Linked DNA regions of Flectobacillus major DSM 103. The protein of the gene in region 2 interacts with the protein of the main gene of each other region in a pairwise test. Links are inferred from orthologs where the notes say so. Each region holds a gene or a part of one and is shown on either strand. Other genes may lie near its edges. The genes, in order: rfaD and menB.

What was found.
Region 1: the proteins of menB (region 2) and rfaD interact in binary tests that used the Escherichia coli proteins (3 or more experiments, as listed by UniProt). The link is inferred for Flectobacillus major DSM 103 from one-to-one orthologs.

The regions. Positions count from the first base shown.
Region 1 is NZ_KE386491.1:158,146-165,660, reverse strand. Bases 3,224-6,052 are described here. They hold rfaD (ADP-glyceromanno-heptose 6-epimerase), read right to left. Parts: upstream 5,207-6,052; coding sequence 4,241-5,206; downstream 3,224-4,240. Other genes in these bases: FLEMA_RS0102655 (6-pyruvoyl trahydropterin synthase family protein), read left to right, coding at 5,840-6,052; FLEMA_RS0102665 (cysteine hydrolase family protein), read right to left, coding at 3,281-3,841. Outside these bases: FLEMA_RS0102685 (hypothetical protein), read right to left, coding at 1-578; FLEMA_RS0102680 (DUF6624 domain-containing protein), read right to left, coding at 763-1,362; FLEMA_RS0102675 (hypothetical protein), read right to left, coding at 1,499-2,314; FLEMA_RS0102670 (LysM peptidoglycan-binding domain-containing protein), read right to left, coding at 2,428-3,081; more of FLEMA_RS0102655, read left to right, coding at 6,053-6,259; lpxB (lipid-A-disaccharide synthase), read left to right, coding at 6,335-7,453. UniProt on the Escherichia coli protein: Catalyzes the interconversion between ADP-D-glycero-beta-D-manno-heptose and ADP-L-glycero-beta-D-manno-heptose via an epimerization at carbon 6 of the heptose.
Region 2 is NZ_KE386491.1:1,812,423-1,819,879, forward strand. What follows is about bases 2,473-5,243. They hold menB (1,4-dihydroxy-2-naphthoyl-CoA synthase), read right to left. Parts: upstream 4,382-5,243; coding sequence 3,563-4,381; downstream 2,473-3,562. Other genes in these bases: FLEMA_RS0109455 (sulfur globule family protein), read right to left, coding at 2,473-2,593; FLEMA_RS0109460 (EVE domain-containing protein), read right to left, coding at 2,642-3,049; FLEMA_RS0109475 (DUF2452 domain-containing protein), read right to left, coding at 4,531-4,992. Also shown: FLEMA_RS0109450 (class I SAM-dependent methyltransferase), read right to left, coding at 1-882; more of FLEMA_RS0109455, read right to left, coding at 998-2,472; FLEMA_RS0109480 (QcrA and Rieske domain-containing protein), read left to right, coding at 5,460-5,957; FLEMA_RS0109485 (AMP-binding protein), read left to right, coding at 6,091-7,104; FLEMA_RS0109490 (hypothetical protein), read left to right, coding at 7,171-7,457. UniProt on the Escherichia coli protein: Converts o-succinylbenzoyl-CoA (OSB-CoA) to 1,4-dihydroxy-2-naphthoyl-CoA (DHNA-CoA).

The DNA.
Region 1 (7,515 bases), 1.7 Mb from region 2 along the record:
CAATCTTTTCCACATTGTTCTTTTACTCTTTCTTTCAATTCTGAAATATCAATCGTAGGGAATTTTTCCCAGTCTTTCTCAGAATATGACCGACCAATATATTGCCCCTTTTTATTTGATTGTAGTTTTTCCCATTCAGAAGTATAATGCTTCCAATCAACAAGGTCGCAATGTGGCCCTTCATCCATGATTGTTACACTTGTTTCATAACGCTGTTCGACAGTTGAGTTGGTTAATTGATTGGTCGTAATAGAAATCACTTGGCCTTCAATTGTTTCTCCAAGTTCGGCATAAAGATAAACCGTATCTTTTTGAATCTTATCCAGTTGATTGTTTGTATCAAATACAATCAGGCGGCTTATTGCCATTGAAAGCTCTTCAAATTTTATGTTTGTAATGGTATCTTCCTCGATTGTACTATCCGATGTATGTGTATTTCCTACTATTATATTGGCCGAACCTCTGTCAATACTGTCGTTTTTGATCAGATTTTCTGCTTGTTTGCTTGAGGTTATGCTATCACACGAACACATTATCGCCAAAATCAAGCAAATACTTATTAATTTTAATATTGGCATGGTATTTTTTAAATATAGCTACAATTTATGGTTTAACAGTTAGGTGATACAAGTTTGATTGTGATTGGTGTTTTTAATCGTGTCCAAATTTTGTATCGAAGCTACTCAAATTTTTGTAACTGACGAATAAATTCGCCCGCTAAAAGGAAAATGTTGCAAAAGTTTCAATAAAAATAGGTAGCTTTTATTGTATCCACCCGACATTACGTTTCCATTCTATTACCTCCTGTTTTCTTTTTTCGTAATCTATAGGTGGTATTTGATTTTCGGCTTGAGCTTGTCTTCTTATGATTAGTGTTTGTTCTTCAAGCGTATTGAGTCCTATAGCTTTTCGCCTTTGATTTACTTTGGTCAAATCGTCAAAAAGACTGGGACTTAACTCTCCTTTTTCGTTCCAATCAAATTGTGTTCCATAAAGTTGAGGTTTTTCTTCAAAAACAGCTATTCGGTCGGTAAGATAAGCAAGCATTTTAGGGTCTGCTTTGTTTTCATCAACGGCTTTTTCCAACAGTAAAACACACTTTTTCATAAATTCGGGAAGTTCTATTGCGTGTTGTATTACTAGCCAAGTTGCTTCACTAGCTTCTGTACCTACTTTGTTTATGGTAGGGTAGCCAATTGTATCTATTATATCGTTTAAAATACTGGCATTTTTATTATGCAAGTATTTCATTTCTTCATGATACACTTGGCCAATTTGTCCATTTTGAATAAGTCTTTCTCTACATGCTAAGTCAGCATTTTTTAGGGCAATTATTGTTTCTGCTATGCTTTCGTAGTTCATTTTCAGCAAGTAATTTGTTTTTGAGAGTATTTCAAAAACAAATATAGAATAAATCAAAGCCCAATAATATAACCACTTAACAATCAATACCATTAGGTTATTTCTAAGAAGCTAATGGTATTGATTTTGTATTATTTTAGCTTGACGCTTTATTCAAGGTATTTTTGTTTGACAACAACATTATACCAATCCAATAGCTTGGGGCTAATGCTATGGCAGGAACCATAAACGGAAAGTAGTATTGAAAATCACTTTTGATGAAGAATAGCCCACAAAAAGTAGCTCCAACTAAACTAAATATACTCAGTAGAGCCAACTGCCACTTTCTTATTTGGGTATATGTTGTAAGAACAAATGCAATAAGTACTGCTGATATATATAACAACACTCTCGCTATTGTACGCCAATGAATATTATAATCAAACTGCTTGGTAAAATCGTCTGCATTTTTGCCTGATGCTGTCCAATCTTGCATTTTTGAACTAAAAATAAAGGAACTGAAATTATCCCAAATATTGAGCAATACTGTAATAGCCAAAATTGCTATAGTGATTTTACCTAAAGTTGTTTTAAAATCTGCCAAAATCTTGAGCCCGCCAAGCACCAACAACAATACTGCTATTAGTAGCATTCCATACCTAAATTTTTCAATTGCAGAAAAAGTAAGCAGTTGAGCATCTTCTCGCGGAGCTCCCAGATGTAATGGAAAAATCGCAATCATGCCAATCATAAAAAACAGCCATCCTGAAAAGCTATTTGTTTTTTTTAGGAAGTACACAAGCCCAAATCCAATAGCAATAATACCTACACAAAGTACTATATATTGGCTAAAGGTATCATAGTTGACCTGATTTTCGGGAAGAAAAAAGCTTTCAGTAATGGGTAAAAATGGTAATACAAGAATAATAATTACCGCTATAGCTCGAAAGAATATTGTTATCCATGTCTTCATATTACAGTTATTTTATGTATTCTCGGTTATTGGTACTGCCGACGTGGAGAGGCATAATTTCGTTCAATATTTGACTAAAATTTCATAAATCGTACCTCAGTAATACAGACTTTTTAGCCAACATATCTCCCCCAAACAGTATCAGATCTATCAAATACATTAGGAAGAGTTTCTTGAATTGCATCAGAATATTTCTTATCGTTACCCAAGCTACAGTGAACTACTTTTTTCATTGCACCATTTTCTACTTCCGAAATAATTCCAACATGCCCTATGTTTTTTCCCGCATCATACACAACGATACAACCAACTTCGGGAACACTTAAACGTTCAAAAATTCCTGTTTGGCTATTAATATCATCTACCATAGAATCAGTATAAATCCAACCTCCATGTTTTTTGTAAAATGGAATATCCGTTTTACGAGAAAGCCCTAAAACCCAACACACAAAGCCACTACAATCGCAGAGATTATCTTTAGTAGGCAAATGATATTTTTCATCTCTACCACCTTTTCCTAACTCATATCTAATGCCTTTTCCTATTACAGATTTTGCTCTATTAACCCTTTCAAGTGGCGTTAAGGTTACAAAATCAAAGTTATTCTCTGGAATATCTTCTATATTTGGAATATGAATTAGCTGTCCTTCGTATATCAAATTGGGGTTTTTAATAGAAGGGTTATACGCAATAATCAGTTCTACAGGCAAACTGAAGGCATTGGCTATTTTAGCGAGGGTATCGCTTTTTTTGATTTTGTAAAACATACTGTAGCTGGTTTTGAAGGTTATTGAGTTAATTTATTTTTTAATATTTTATCCCCAAAAGACGATAAATGAATAGGTATTACACCATTACCTGTATTGAGGCAATATTCTGGATATTCCTATACTTATGTTATACTAATCATTCATAAATTCTCAAATACCCAACAAACCAAGCTGCACAATACTGTATTTACTTCCGTTAGCTATTTATACTCAGATATTCTTCTGTTGTTTGTACAGTTGAATAGAAATAACTCAAAGCTGCTAAAAATGCAGTTTGCACATCGGCGGCTTTGACTTTAGTATTATTTACTGCTAGGTCTTTGGTAGCACAGGCATCACCTACAACGATACAATTAAACCCAAAGTCCTTGGCCGCTCTTGTTGTTGCATCTACGCACATGTGTGTTTGCATACCACAAATCACCAAATCCGTTATTTTTTGGGAAGTTAAATAGGCTAATAGATTAGTTTCTCGAAAACTATTTGGATAATGTTTTACAATAACAATTTCTTTCTCTGTTGGCTTTACACTCTCATGAATGGCTGCCCCTATGGTATCGGGAATAAAAAATGTAGCATTGGGGCGGTTTGCAATATGTTGAATATGAATAATGGGTAAGTTTTTCTTCCTAAAATGTTCAAGTAACAACTGAGCATTGCTACCTGCTTGGTCAGGACTAACAAGTTGTGCTGCTCCGCCCTCAAAATAGTCATTTTGAATATCTATTATAATTAATACTGTATTAATATTTTTCATTTTCCAAACTGTAATTTAGTACTTCATTTTAAGTTTACGTATTCCAATTTTCACAATCAAGCACTTATAACAGCCTGATAAATAACACACTAATGCTGATTAACATCATTTATAAAACTAAACACAAGGTAATTGTCTTTTTTTAAAAAAAAAGATAATTATTGATTAAACGGTTCAAAAATAAGCAAATCCAACAAAATCACTAAATCACAACTCACTAAATCACAATTCACTAAATCACTAAATCACAATTCACTAAATCACAATTCACTAAATCACAATTCACTAAATCACAATTCACTAAATCACAATCACTAAATCACTAAATCACTAAATCACTAAATAAAAAAGCCGCTAGCAAACGAATGCTAACGGCCTATTGGTAAAGTTTTATCCAAATTAATAATATTTTTCCTCTGCCAAATAATTTTTCACATAGTCAGCAATACCTTCCTCCAAAGTATGAAAAGGTGTTTCATAACCAATTGACTTCAACTTAGCCATATTAGCTTCGGTAAAATATTGGTATTTATCACGAATATCCTCAGGAGTATCAACAAAAGAAATATTAGGTTCTAAGCCTAAAGAAGTAAAAGTATTTTTGGCCAAATCCAAGAATGTTCTGGCTGTACCCGACCCAAGGTTATAAATACCCGAATTACGACGGTGGTGCATCAAAAACATACAAACTTCTACCACATCTTTTACATACACAAAATCGCGCATCTGCTCGCCATCACGGTATTCGGGATTGTGCGAACGGAACAACTTCATACCTCCTGTTTTCTTGATTTGGTTAAAAGTATGCCAAATCACCGATGCCATACGTCCTTTGTGAAACTCATTGGGGCCATAGACATTAAAAAATTTGAGGCCAGCCCAAAAGAAAGGTGTTTCTTGCTGTTGTAAAGCCCAAATATCAAAGTCGTTTTTTGAATCGCCATAAGGATTCAAAGGCTTCAATTGCGGAATCAACGTTTCGTTGTCGTCGTATCCATGCTCGCCCATTCCATAAGTAGCCGCCGACGAGGCATACACCAATGGAATTTGGTAATCATGACATTTTTTCCAAATCTTTTTTGAGTAATTCAAGTTCAGTTTATTGAAAATATCAACATTGAACTCGGTGGTGTCGGTTCTGGCCCCAATATGAAAACAAAACTCAACCTCTTGGTAATTATCCTCTAGCCACTCAAAAAAGTGTTCACGGTCAACACGCTCTTGAATTTTTTTCCCTTCAAGATTTTTATTTTTTTGCTCGTCGGAAAAATCATCAACAGCAATGATGTAATTAAAATTATCCTGATTCAAGCGTTGAATCAGACAACTTCCAATAAACCCTGCGGCACCTGTAACAATAATCATAAATAGAAACTAATTGAGTGGTTTTGGAATATGTAAATATGCTAAAAAAAGTTGAATAGTCTATCAATAAATCTATATTGTCAAAATCCTATAATAGAAGTAAGGAGGATATATATACTAATGTACAGCAACTGAACTTAAATTATACTTATTAGTATAACAAAACCGATACATAAGCTTGAGCCATAAATACGAATATTAGTATTATTCATGGAAAAAGTAAGCAAAAGTACCTAATGGTTTGCGAAAAACCAATACACTTAACTTTGAAAAAATATAAACTTTCCAAGAATCCCTTTAGGGCTATTTTTATAGCAATATAGCAATACTCTGATTTTCAGCAAAGACATACCTAAAAATAGTCAAATAAATTGAACTAATTAAAGAGTCTGAAAAAATGATTGTTTTCATTAAACTTTTTTGTGAAACTAAAAGACCTTACCTTTGTGTTTTTAAAAAATACGTTGGTTTTGCTACGTTTTCCCAACTCCAACAACAGCGATTTTGCTGATATAATCCCGTAGTTTTGCCGTGATTGTTAAAAGTTATCCGCTATACTTTTCTAGGAATAATACAGAAATAGCCGCTAGCTTTTTATGCTTCCCGCAAAACGAATAAATTAACTGAAAACAAATGGTTTACGTAGTTCGTAAAGAACATTTCAACGCCGCTCACAGGCTGTATAATCCTAATTGGACCGAGGAAAAGAATCGTGAGGTATTTGGTCCTTGTGCCAATGTCAACTGGCATGGACATAATTTTGAGCTCATCGTTACGGTGAAAGGTATCCCTAACCCCGACACAGGTTTTGTCATTGATATGAAAGTAATGAGTCAGATTATCAAAGATGAAATTATTGAGCGTGTTGACCACAAAAACCTTAATCTCGACGTAGATTTTATGCAAGGCAAAATGGCGAGTTGCGAAATCTTTGCAATGGAAATCTGGAAAATCTTAGCTCCAAAACTCGACGCAGTGATTCCTGATGGAAAATTACATTGTATCGAATTGATTGAAACGCCAAAGAATTCTGTAAAATACTACGGTGAGTAAAATCTCAATGCTATAGGCTATAAGCAAGGGCAATACCCCCAATGTTTGTAGCCTTTGGCTTATTTGCTAAACACAATGAAATACTACATTATTGCAGGTGAGCGTTCGGGCGATTTGCATGGTTCTAATCTCATTAAAGCCATTTTACAGAAAGACCCTCAGGCCGATATTCGAGCTTGGGGTGGCGATATGATGCAAAGTGCTGGAGCTACTTTGGTAAAGCATTATCAGGATATTGCTTTTATGGGATTTGCCGAGGTAATCAAAAACCTTCCTACTATTATTGGTTTACTTTCATTTTGTAAAAAAGATATTGCCGCTTTTCAGCCCGACGTGGTTATTTTGATTGATTATGCGGGTTTTAATATGCGTGTAGCCAAATTTGCTAAAAAGAATCATTTCAAAACCTTTTATTATATTTCTCCTAAAGTTTGGGCTTGGAACCAATCTCGTGCTTTGAATATCAAAAAGTACGTCGATAAAATGTTTGTAATTTTCCCTTTTGAAAAAGATTTTTTCAAAAAATTTGATTACGATGTCGATTATGTGGGCAATCCACTTTTCGATGCTATTGCCAATTTTCAGCCTAATCCTAATTTTAGAAAAGAAGCCCGTGTAGGACAAAAACCTATTATTGCCCTCTTGCCAGGAAGTCGCTATCAGGAAGTAGCCAAGATGTTGCCTTTGATGGTAACTCAAGCTTACAATTTCCCTGATTATCAGTTTGTTGTAGCGGGTGTTTCTAATCTTCCCAAAGAGTTGTACGCTCGTTGGCAGTCGCTTTTTCCTATCAAAATTGTTTACGACGATTCTTATAATTTATTGTCGGTAGCTGAAGCGGCCTTGGTTACCTCGGGTACAGCCACCCTCGAAACAGCCTTGTTGAATATTCCTCAGGTGGTTTGCTACAAAACTAGCGGTATTTCGTATGCAATTGCCAAACGGTTGATTCGAGTACCTTTTATTTCGCTGGTCAATCTGATTGCTCAGAAAAAAGTTGTTACTGAGCTGATTCAAAATGATTTAACCGCCGAAAATCTCAAAATTGAGCTAGAGAAAATTACGATTAATCTTACAACTCGCCAAGAACAACTAGAAGGCTATGCCGAGATTATCCGTATTCTAGGCGAAAAAGGGGCTTCTGAAAAAGCGGGAAGCTTGATGGTGGATTATTTGAATACTCACAAATTATAAATTAATGACTTGTAGTTATTGATTCCTAATAATAAAAAAGGCTAACCACTTCATGAAGTTGT
Region 2 (7,457 bases):
ACGATAGAATACTCCAAGGGGAAGTTTTTTGTTGGTAATATCATTTAAGTACAATTCTCCAAACTCGTGATTTTGGGTTTGGCTGAAGCTGCACTTCACTAAATTTTCAACAATTAAAGACGAAAAACCCATAGAGTACATATTCAAAATAAGGAAATAGTTTTCCTTGTCGAGTATCTGGGCTACAGTTTTGAGCATTTCGTTGATTTGCTCTTCCAAAACCCACTTTTCTCCGTCAGGCCCTCTTCCGTAAGCAGGAGGGTCTAGGATTATTCCTTGATAGATATTTCCTCTTTTGGCTTCTCTTTTTACAAATTTCATAGCATCTTCTACTACCCAACGGATATTTTCGAGGCTACTGGCTTCCATATTCTCGCGTGACCAGCTAATTACTTGCTTGATAGAATCGACGTGTGTGACATCTGCCCCAGCTTGCTTGGCAGCAATAGATGCCCCTCCCGTATAAGCAAATAGATTGAGTACTTTGGGGTTTTTGACGGGTAATTGTTTCACTTTTTGAGCAATAAAGTCCCAGTTAGTAGCTTGTTCTGGAAAAACCCCGACGTGCTTGAAGGAAGAAAGAGCTAGCTTAAAACTTAAATCCAACGATTGGGTCTTGTAAGGCATATACCAACGTTCGACCATCCCTTTTTTCAAAATCCATTCTCCCTTTTCTTGCGAACCTTTGTCTTTTTTGAAATAAGCATGGGCTTGATTTTGCCATTCTAAGTCAGAAAGTGACTTGTCCCAGGCAGCCTGTGGCTCGGGGCGACGAAGAATATAATTACCAAATTTTTCTAGCTTTTCAAAACCACCCGAATCTATAAGTTGGTAGGCTTGCCAATTTTGTGGCGTTTCAAGTTTGATTATTTCCGACTTCAAAGTAATCTATTGTTTGAAATGTGTCCCTGTATAGGGATTTTGATGAATAAAAAAGCGATACTCAGATGAGTATCGCTACAAAGTTACAAAAAAGACTTGTGACTAACGCTCAAAACTAAAATGACACTTTATTTATATAAAATACATTACGTTTGGCATTTTCAGAATCGTTGTTAATACGTTGATAACCAGAGGCAATAAAGTATTTGTCGTACCAAAAATCAATTTGGTCGGAGGTAGTTCTTTTTACTACATCGCCATCGTTTTGGGTATCTATAGATTTCTGGCTTAGCTCACCTATGGTTTTGTCACGCATAATGGTTTTGGTATAAATTTGCCCTTTGTTGCTGTAAGTCAGGGTGATATTGTCGCCATCAATAGAAGCCTGAACCTTTTCAATAAGTTTTGGCTCTTTTACATCTTTCAACGGAATACTATTGTCCCAAAGCAAATTTCCTTTCTCGTCAAATGCTGCTACAATAGCATGGGTATAAATCCAGCCATCAAACACTTGCTGGTTGCCATAATAGCGGTTGCCATATCCCCACGGGCTATAATAACTACTAAATGGCGAATAAAGCCCATAATAGCCCCAACCCCAGCGATAAGGATTATAGAAGGTGTTCCAGGGGCTACCAAAGAAGCTGTTGTATCCATAAGGACTACCAAAGCCGTTGTAATTATTGTATTTATAATCAGCATAAAACGCCTCGGCCACCAAGATATACTTATCATCTTTTTTGATAATATCATGCACCAGCAAACGGTAATCCAAGCGTAAATCTTCGCCTTTATCTTTTTTGTCTTGGATTTTCTTCTCTTGTTTCAGCCGTTGTTTATCGCTTAGGTAATTGAAGAAATTTTTAAAATCGGTAAAGCTATGAAACTTCAGGTCGGTAACTTCGTTGTCCAGGAGCTTACTAAAATAAATTCCTTGTGAGGTTGGCCCACGCGATGTTCCAATGGTATTTTTATGACCATACGTACCAAACATCACTTGTGTGCTGTCGGTCAAGAGATTAAGACGGCCGTTCATCATGGCAAAATCGTCTTGGGTATCCATCACAATTTGATTGATAGATTTGCCTTCTTCATCAAAAGATTTTACAACCAATTGAAAGTTTTTGCCACGAGTACCCACCGCATAAGTTACATTCACAATATTGGTAGTTGTATCAAGCTCCATCGATTGGATTTCGGCTTGGTTTTTCAAAGCAGAAGGCAACACCTTGGTTTTGCGGGCATTGAGGTCGGTAAATAAAATAACAGGCTGGGAATTAACTACTCCTGCAATAAAAATAGACGCATTTACAGCCTGAAAATCAGACACTTCCATTCGGTCTACCGAAACTATCTGAAATTTTTCGATAAAGCCAGGCCCCAAGTTTACCTTAATTACTTCATATACATTACTTCTGTAACGGCTAAAAAGTAAGTAAATATTCTTGCCATCGAATGAGTGCTTTACATAGTCCAGATTGCCGTCGATAGTACCATTAATTGACCATACTTTTTCGAGGTTGGTATCAAAGCGAATCAAACTAAACTGCGTTTTGGTGATTTGTGATAAAACCAAAAGGCCTTGTTTTTGCAAAGGAATGGTAAAGTATTCGGTAGAGTTGGTTGGCAAAGGGATTTCGATCCTTTTGATGCTTTGGGCTGAAATGAGCGTCGAGCAAAATAATAAACAAATTACTAATATGTTTTTCATAAGATTTCTTATGGATTGATTAGTGATGAGACATAACACAAACATGGATTACTCATGAGCCAATCCTATAATAATGTCAAACTCTTCTGGTCGCACGGGCGTAACAGATAAACGAGATTGTTTGATGAGAGCCATGTTTTGTAAACGTTCGTCATTCTTGATTTGTTTTAGGGTAACGGATTTAGGGAGTTTTTCAACAGGAGCAAGGTCAACCACCACCCACTTGTCGTCATCGGCGGTAGGGTCGGGGTAATGCTCACGAACCACCTTGGCTATACCAACTACTTCTACGCCTTCGTTGGAATGGTAAAACAATACCAAATCGTGTAATTGCATAGCCTTTAGATTGTTGCGAGCTTGATAATTACGGACACCGTCCCACATTCCTACTTTTTGTTCTACAAAATTATCCCAAGAATATTTGAAAGGCTCAGATTTTACTAACCAATAGTTCATTTGTTGTGTAAGGTTGAAATAAGCCTTTAGCATAGTGCTTCTGGCGATAAATGTTTTTTGACGGCTGAAAATTATGGATTTATTCCTAAAAACTAAAAGAAATATCGAGATACTTAACGAATAAAAATACTTTCTTGTTATAGTTTTTTATAGAAACAAGGATAAACCATTTAGTGATAATGACACCTATTTGGCCGAAAAGGTTGATATACATAACAGTTATTTTTTTGGCAATATGCTATTATATTGATTGGCAACCTGATAACTTTCAGGAATAACAACAAAACATTAATAGATTAAGATTGAGGGAATGAGTGATTATTTTTTATGTATACCTTGCCGCAATTAGAGACGTAATATGATGTGTCTAAAAATTAGCGTCATCCAATAGATTAATATCAAAAAAGCGGTCGAAAATTGTTTTTCGACCGCTTTTTTTGATAACAGTTGGATAATAATCCTAGCTCCAAAATTTGGGATGACTCATGTTTATTGGATACGCTATTTTGCTTATCATGGAAACTTTGGAAACTTGCTAAAGTCTGGCTTTCTTTTTTCCAAGAAAGCATTTTTACCTTCTTTAGCTTCGTCGGAAAGGTAATACAACAATGTAGCGTTACCTGCCAACTCCTGAATACCCGCTTGGCCGTCTAGCTCGGCATTGAAAGCCGACTTTAACATTCTTAGAGCCAATGGGCTTTTCTCTAGTATTTTATGACACCACGCTACTGTGGTTTCTTCGAGTTGGTCTAGTGGTACAACTTTGTTGACCAATCCCATTTGAAGGGCATCTTGAGCATCGTATTGGTCGCAAAGGAACCAGATTTCTCTTGCTTTTTTCTGACCAACTACTCGTGCCAAATATGAAGCACCAAAACCGCCATCAAACGAACCCACATTAGGGCCAGTTTGTCCAAAACGAGCGTTATCTGCAGCAATACTCAGGTCGCAAACTACGTGCAAAACGTGTCCACCACCAATAGCCCAACCTGCTACCATAGCCACCACAGGCTTAGGAATAGAGCGGATAAGTTTTTGTAAATCGAGTACATTCAAACGAGGTACATGGTCTGTACCAATATAGCCGCCGTGTCCACGTACCGACTGGTCGCCTCCGCTACAGAAGGCACGTCCTCCTTCACCTGTCAAAATCACAACACCAATACGTTCTTCGTCACGACAAATATTCATGGCATCAATCATTTCTTTTACCGTAAGGGGCGTAAAAGCATTGTGCACATGCGGACGATTGATAGAGATTTTGGCAATACCTGCTTCGTTAAATTGAAACAAAATCTCTTGATATTCCTTGATGGTTTCCCACTGTATCATAAGTATATTGTATAATTAAGTAATTGACTAAACGTGTAATTGTTGAATGTAGGAGTATTCGCTATGAGTGCTAATTGTGAAAATGTCTCATTATTAGACCAATAATTTCGGTAATTGACACTTCATTAATACCCTTTATTTACAATCTTTTATTGTTCTTCTTGATCTAAAGCTTCGTTGTAGGTAACGTCCCAAGTGTGGTCGGCTAGTAGCAATACCTTGGCCAAATACCTTGAATACTTAAAGGAACGTCCCCATTCGTGAGGTGCTACCAAAGATAACAAATCTGAACCATCTTCTTTCTCGTACATGTAGTAGGTTTCGTTGATGATAGGCTCAAAGCCAATGGCAGCATCATATATTCTTTCCGAAATCTCACGTCTTTGAGCCAATGCTTTGGCCTGTTTTGCCAAGGTTTCCATTTGTTCGTACAACTGGTTCATTTGGCGGTCGGTTTGCTGACGCATGGCTGTTACAGAACGCCCTTTGGTTTTGCCCATATCTTCAGGCTTAATAACGGCACTTCCTGCTGTATGAGCATAAGGTAACAAACCTGGATTTTCGGCAACTTTATCCTTATTAATAGGATTAATAAATTTATCGTCTGACATAGTTGTGAATAAAAATGCTATTGCAAAATATTTTTACTACAAAAATACACCACAGAGAATTTTTATTTATCAAGGGCTTTGATTTTAGATAGACTATCTGTTTTTGTGATTTTTTATAGTAAAAAACACTTTGTGCCTCTTGATTAGCTTACAAAAATAGGGGAATTATCTTTTCAAAAGATGAATATAGCTCGATAAATCCTCGATCAAAGCATAATTTCTTACTGTGTATAGTGATTGTGTCTTGAATTAACTTCTAAAATAGACGCATTGTTTTGAGCAATATACAGTGAAAAAGATTTTGTTAAAAAATATGTATCAACATTTAATATAGCTACATCATTGTTTATTAATAGAAAATTATAGAAATTATTATGTTTTTGAGAAATAATAAAATATTGACTCAAAGACAATTACTCTTTCTAATATCCTTATTAGTTAAAACACATTAAACTTCTTAATCGCTTATGGAACGCAAAGAATTCTTATCGCTAGTTGGTATTAGTGTTGGAGCTGTTATTCTCCAAAATTGTATTTCGGGTTGTAGTAGCAAGTCGGACCCCACGCCATCTGGTAACAATGGAGGTTCTACTTCTGGTGGTGGTACTACCACTGTAACGGGGCTAACAGGTAATGCCACTGCCTCGAAAGGTACTATTGATTTTACGCTTGATTTAACAGCTTCAGACTTTGCTACGCTCAAAGACAACGGCAAAGCTCTTATTGTGGGCGATGTTATTGTTGCCAAAACCAAAACAGGCGATTATATCGCTGTAGCAAAAGCTTGTACACATGAAGGAACTACCATCAACTTTTTGTCTGACCAAAATAAATTCAAATGTCCTAATCATGGTTCAGAGTTTGATACCAGTGGTAGCGTATTGCTAGGCCCCGCCGCTACTGCCCTCAAGCAATATAAAGCAAGTTTTGATACCACAAAAAGTATATTGTCGATAAAGGCTTAGGTTTGAATACCAGTATAAAACATTCTTTGCACATCAATCGGCAAAGTACTTTGCCGATTGATGTGTATTTTTGTATATGTTATATATAAATCCTTTTGAAAAATTGCCAGTTGCTCAAAGCCAGTATGAACAAATGGCTATAGATTTTTGTAAAAAATGGCAAGCTGGTGAATCTATTTTTACTTTGCATACTTCTGGCTCAACGGGTATTCCCAAGCCTATCCAACTGACTCGCTACCAAATGCAACAAAGTGCCTTACTAACGGGGCAAACATTTGGGCTACAGCAAGGCGACCATATTTTGGTTTGTGTAAATATAGCCTATATTGCAGGTGTAATGATGCTGGTACGTGGCCTCGAATTGGGGCTCGCTATGACGGTAGTTGAGCCTGCCAGTAACCCTTTTGTAGGAATTGAGCATCTTGAATGCCAGTACGATTTTGTAGCGTTAGTACCTCTGCAAATCCAGAAAATACTACAGAATGATGTGATTTATAGACAGAAACTCAACCAAATGAAGGCGGTAATAGTAGGAGGGGCAAGTGTAAATAATACATTGCAACAGCAAATCCAAGAGCTTTTAGTTCCTGTTTATAGTACCTATGGCATGACCGAAACGGTTTCGCATATTGCCATTCGCCGACTCAACGGACCAGAGCCTAACGCTAATTTTAGGGTGTTGGAGGGTGTCGAAGTGAAAATAGATGAGCGAAGCTGCCTTTGTATCAAAGCACCAGCCTCTAATAATCAATGGATTGTTACCAATGATGTAGTAGAACTCTTGGATGCTTCGCACTTTTGTATAATTGGCCGATACGACAATATTATTAATAGTGGTGGAGTCAAAATCCAGTTAGAAAAGGTTGAAGCAGTTTTGGAGGTAGCTCTTCGAAATGTTTTGTCAACAAAATTGCTACCTCGGTTTTTTGCCTATGGTATTCCCGACGACCGCCTTGGGCAGCAATTAATAGTAGTAATAGAGTTGCCACAGTTGCCAGAAGAAGAGCGAAATCGTATCCTGGGTTTTTTACAGGAAAAACTGGGGAAATATGAAATTCCGAAGCAAATTTTGATAATTTCGGCCTTTTCTGAAACACCAACAGGAAAAATAGATAAAAGAACAACTATAAAAAGCTTAAATTTGTAGCATAATTGAGCAAAAAACTATTTTGAAAAGTTGATTGCTGGCAATACATTTAACATAATTACCTGAATGGATATTAAGAAACTAGAGTCATTGGTTATAAAGTTTGAAACGGCAGATATGATTCCGCCACCATTTTCTCATCAAATTTTGCTAGAAACAAAACCGAGTGGAAAAGGAATTGAAGTCGATTTTCAGATTGCTTATATTTATCGTGAAGAACTTTCTGAGGAAGAAATTATAGAAGAAGGCTTTACCCTCAACGATGATTATGCGTGGAAGGGACTTTTGGATACGCCTTGGATAGCACCTTTACAAAATTTATTAACCCAAACCCCCAACCGATTCAACAACAA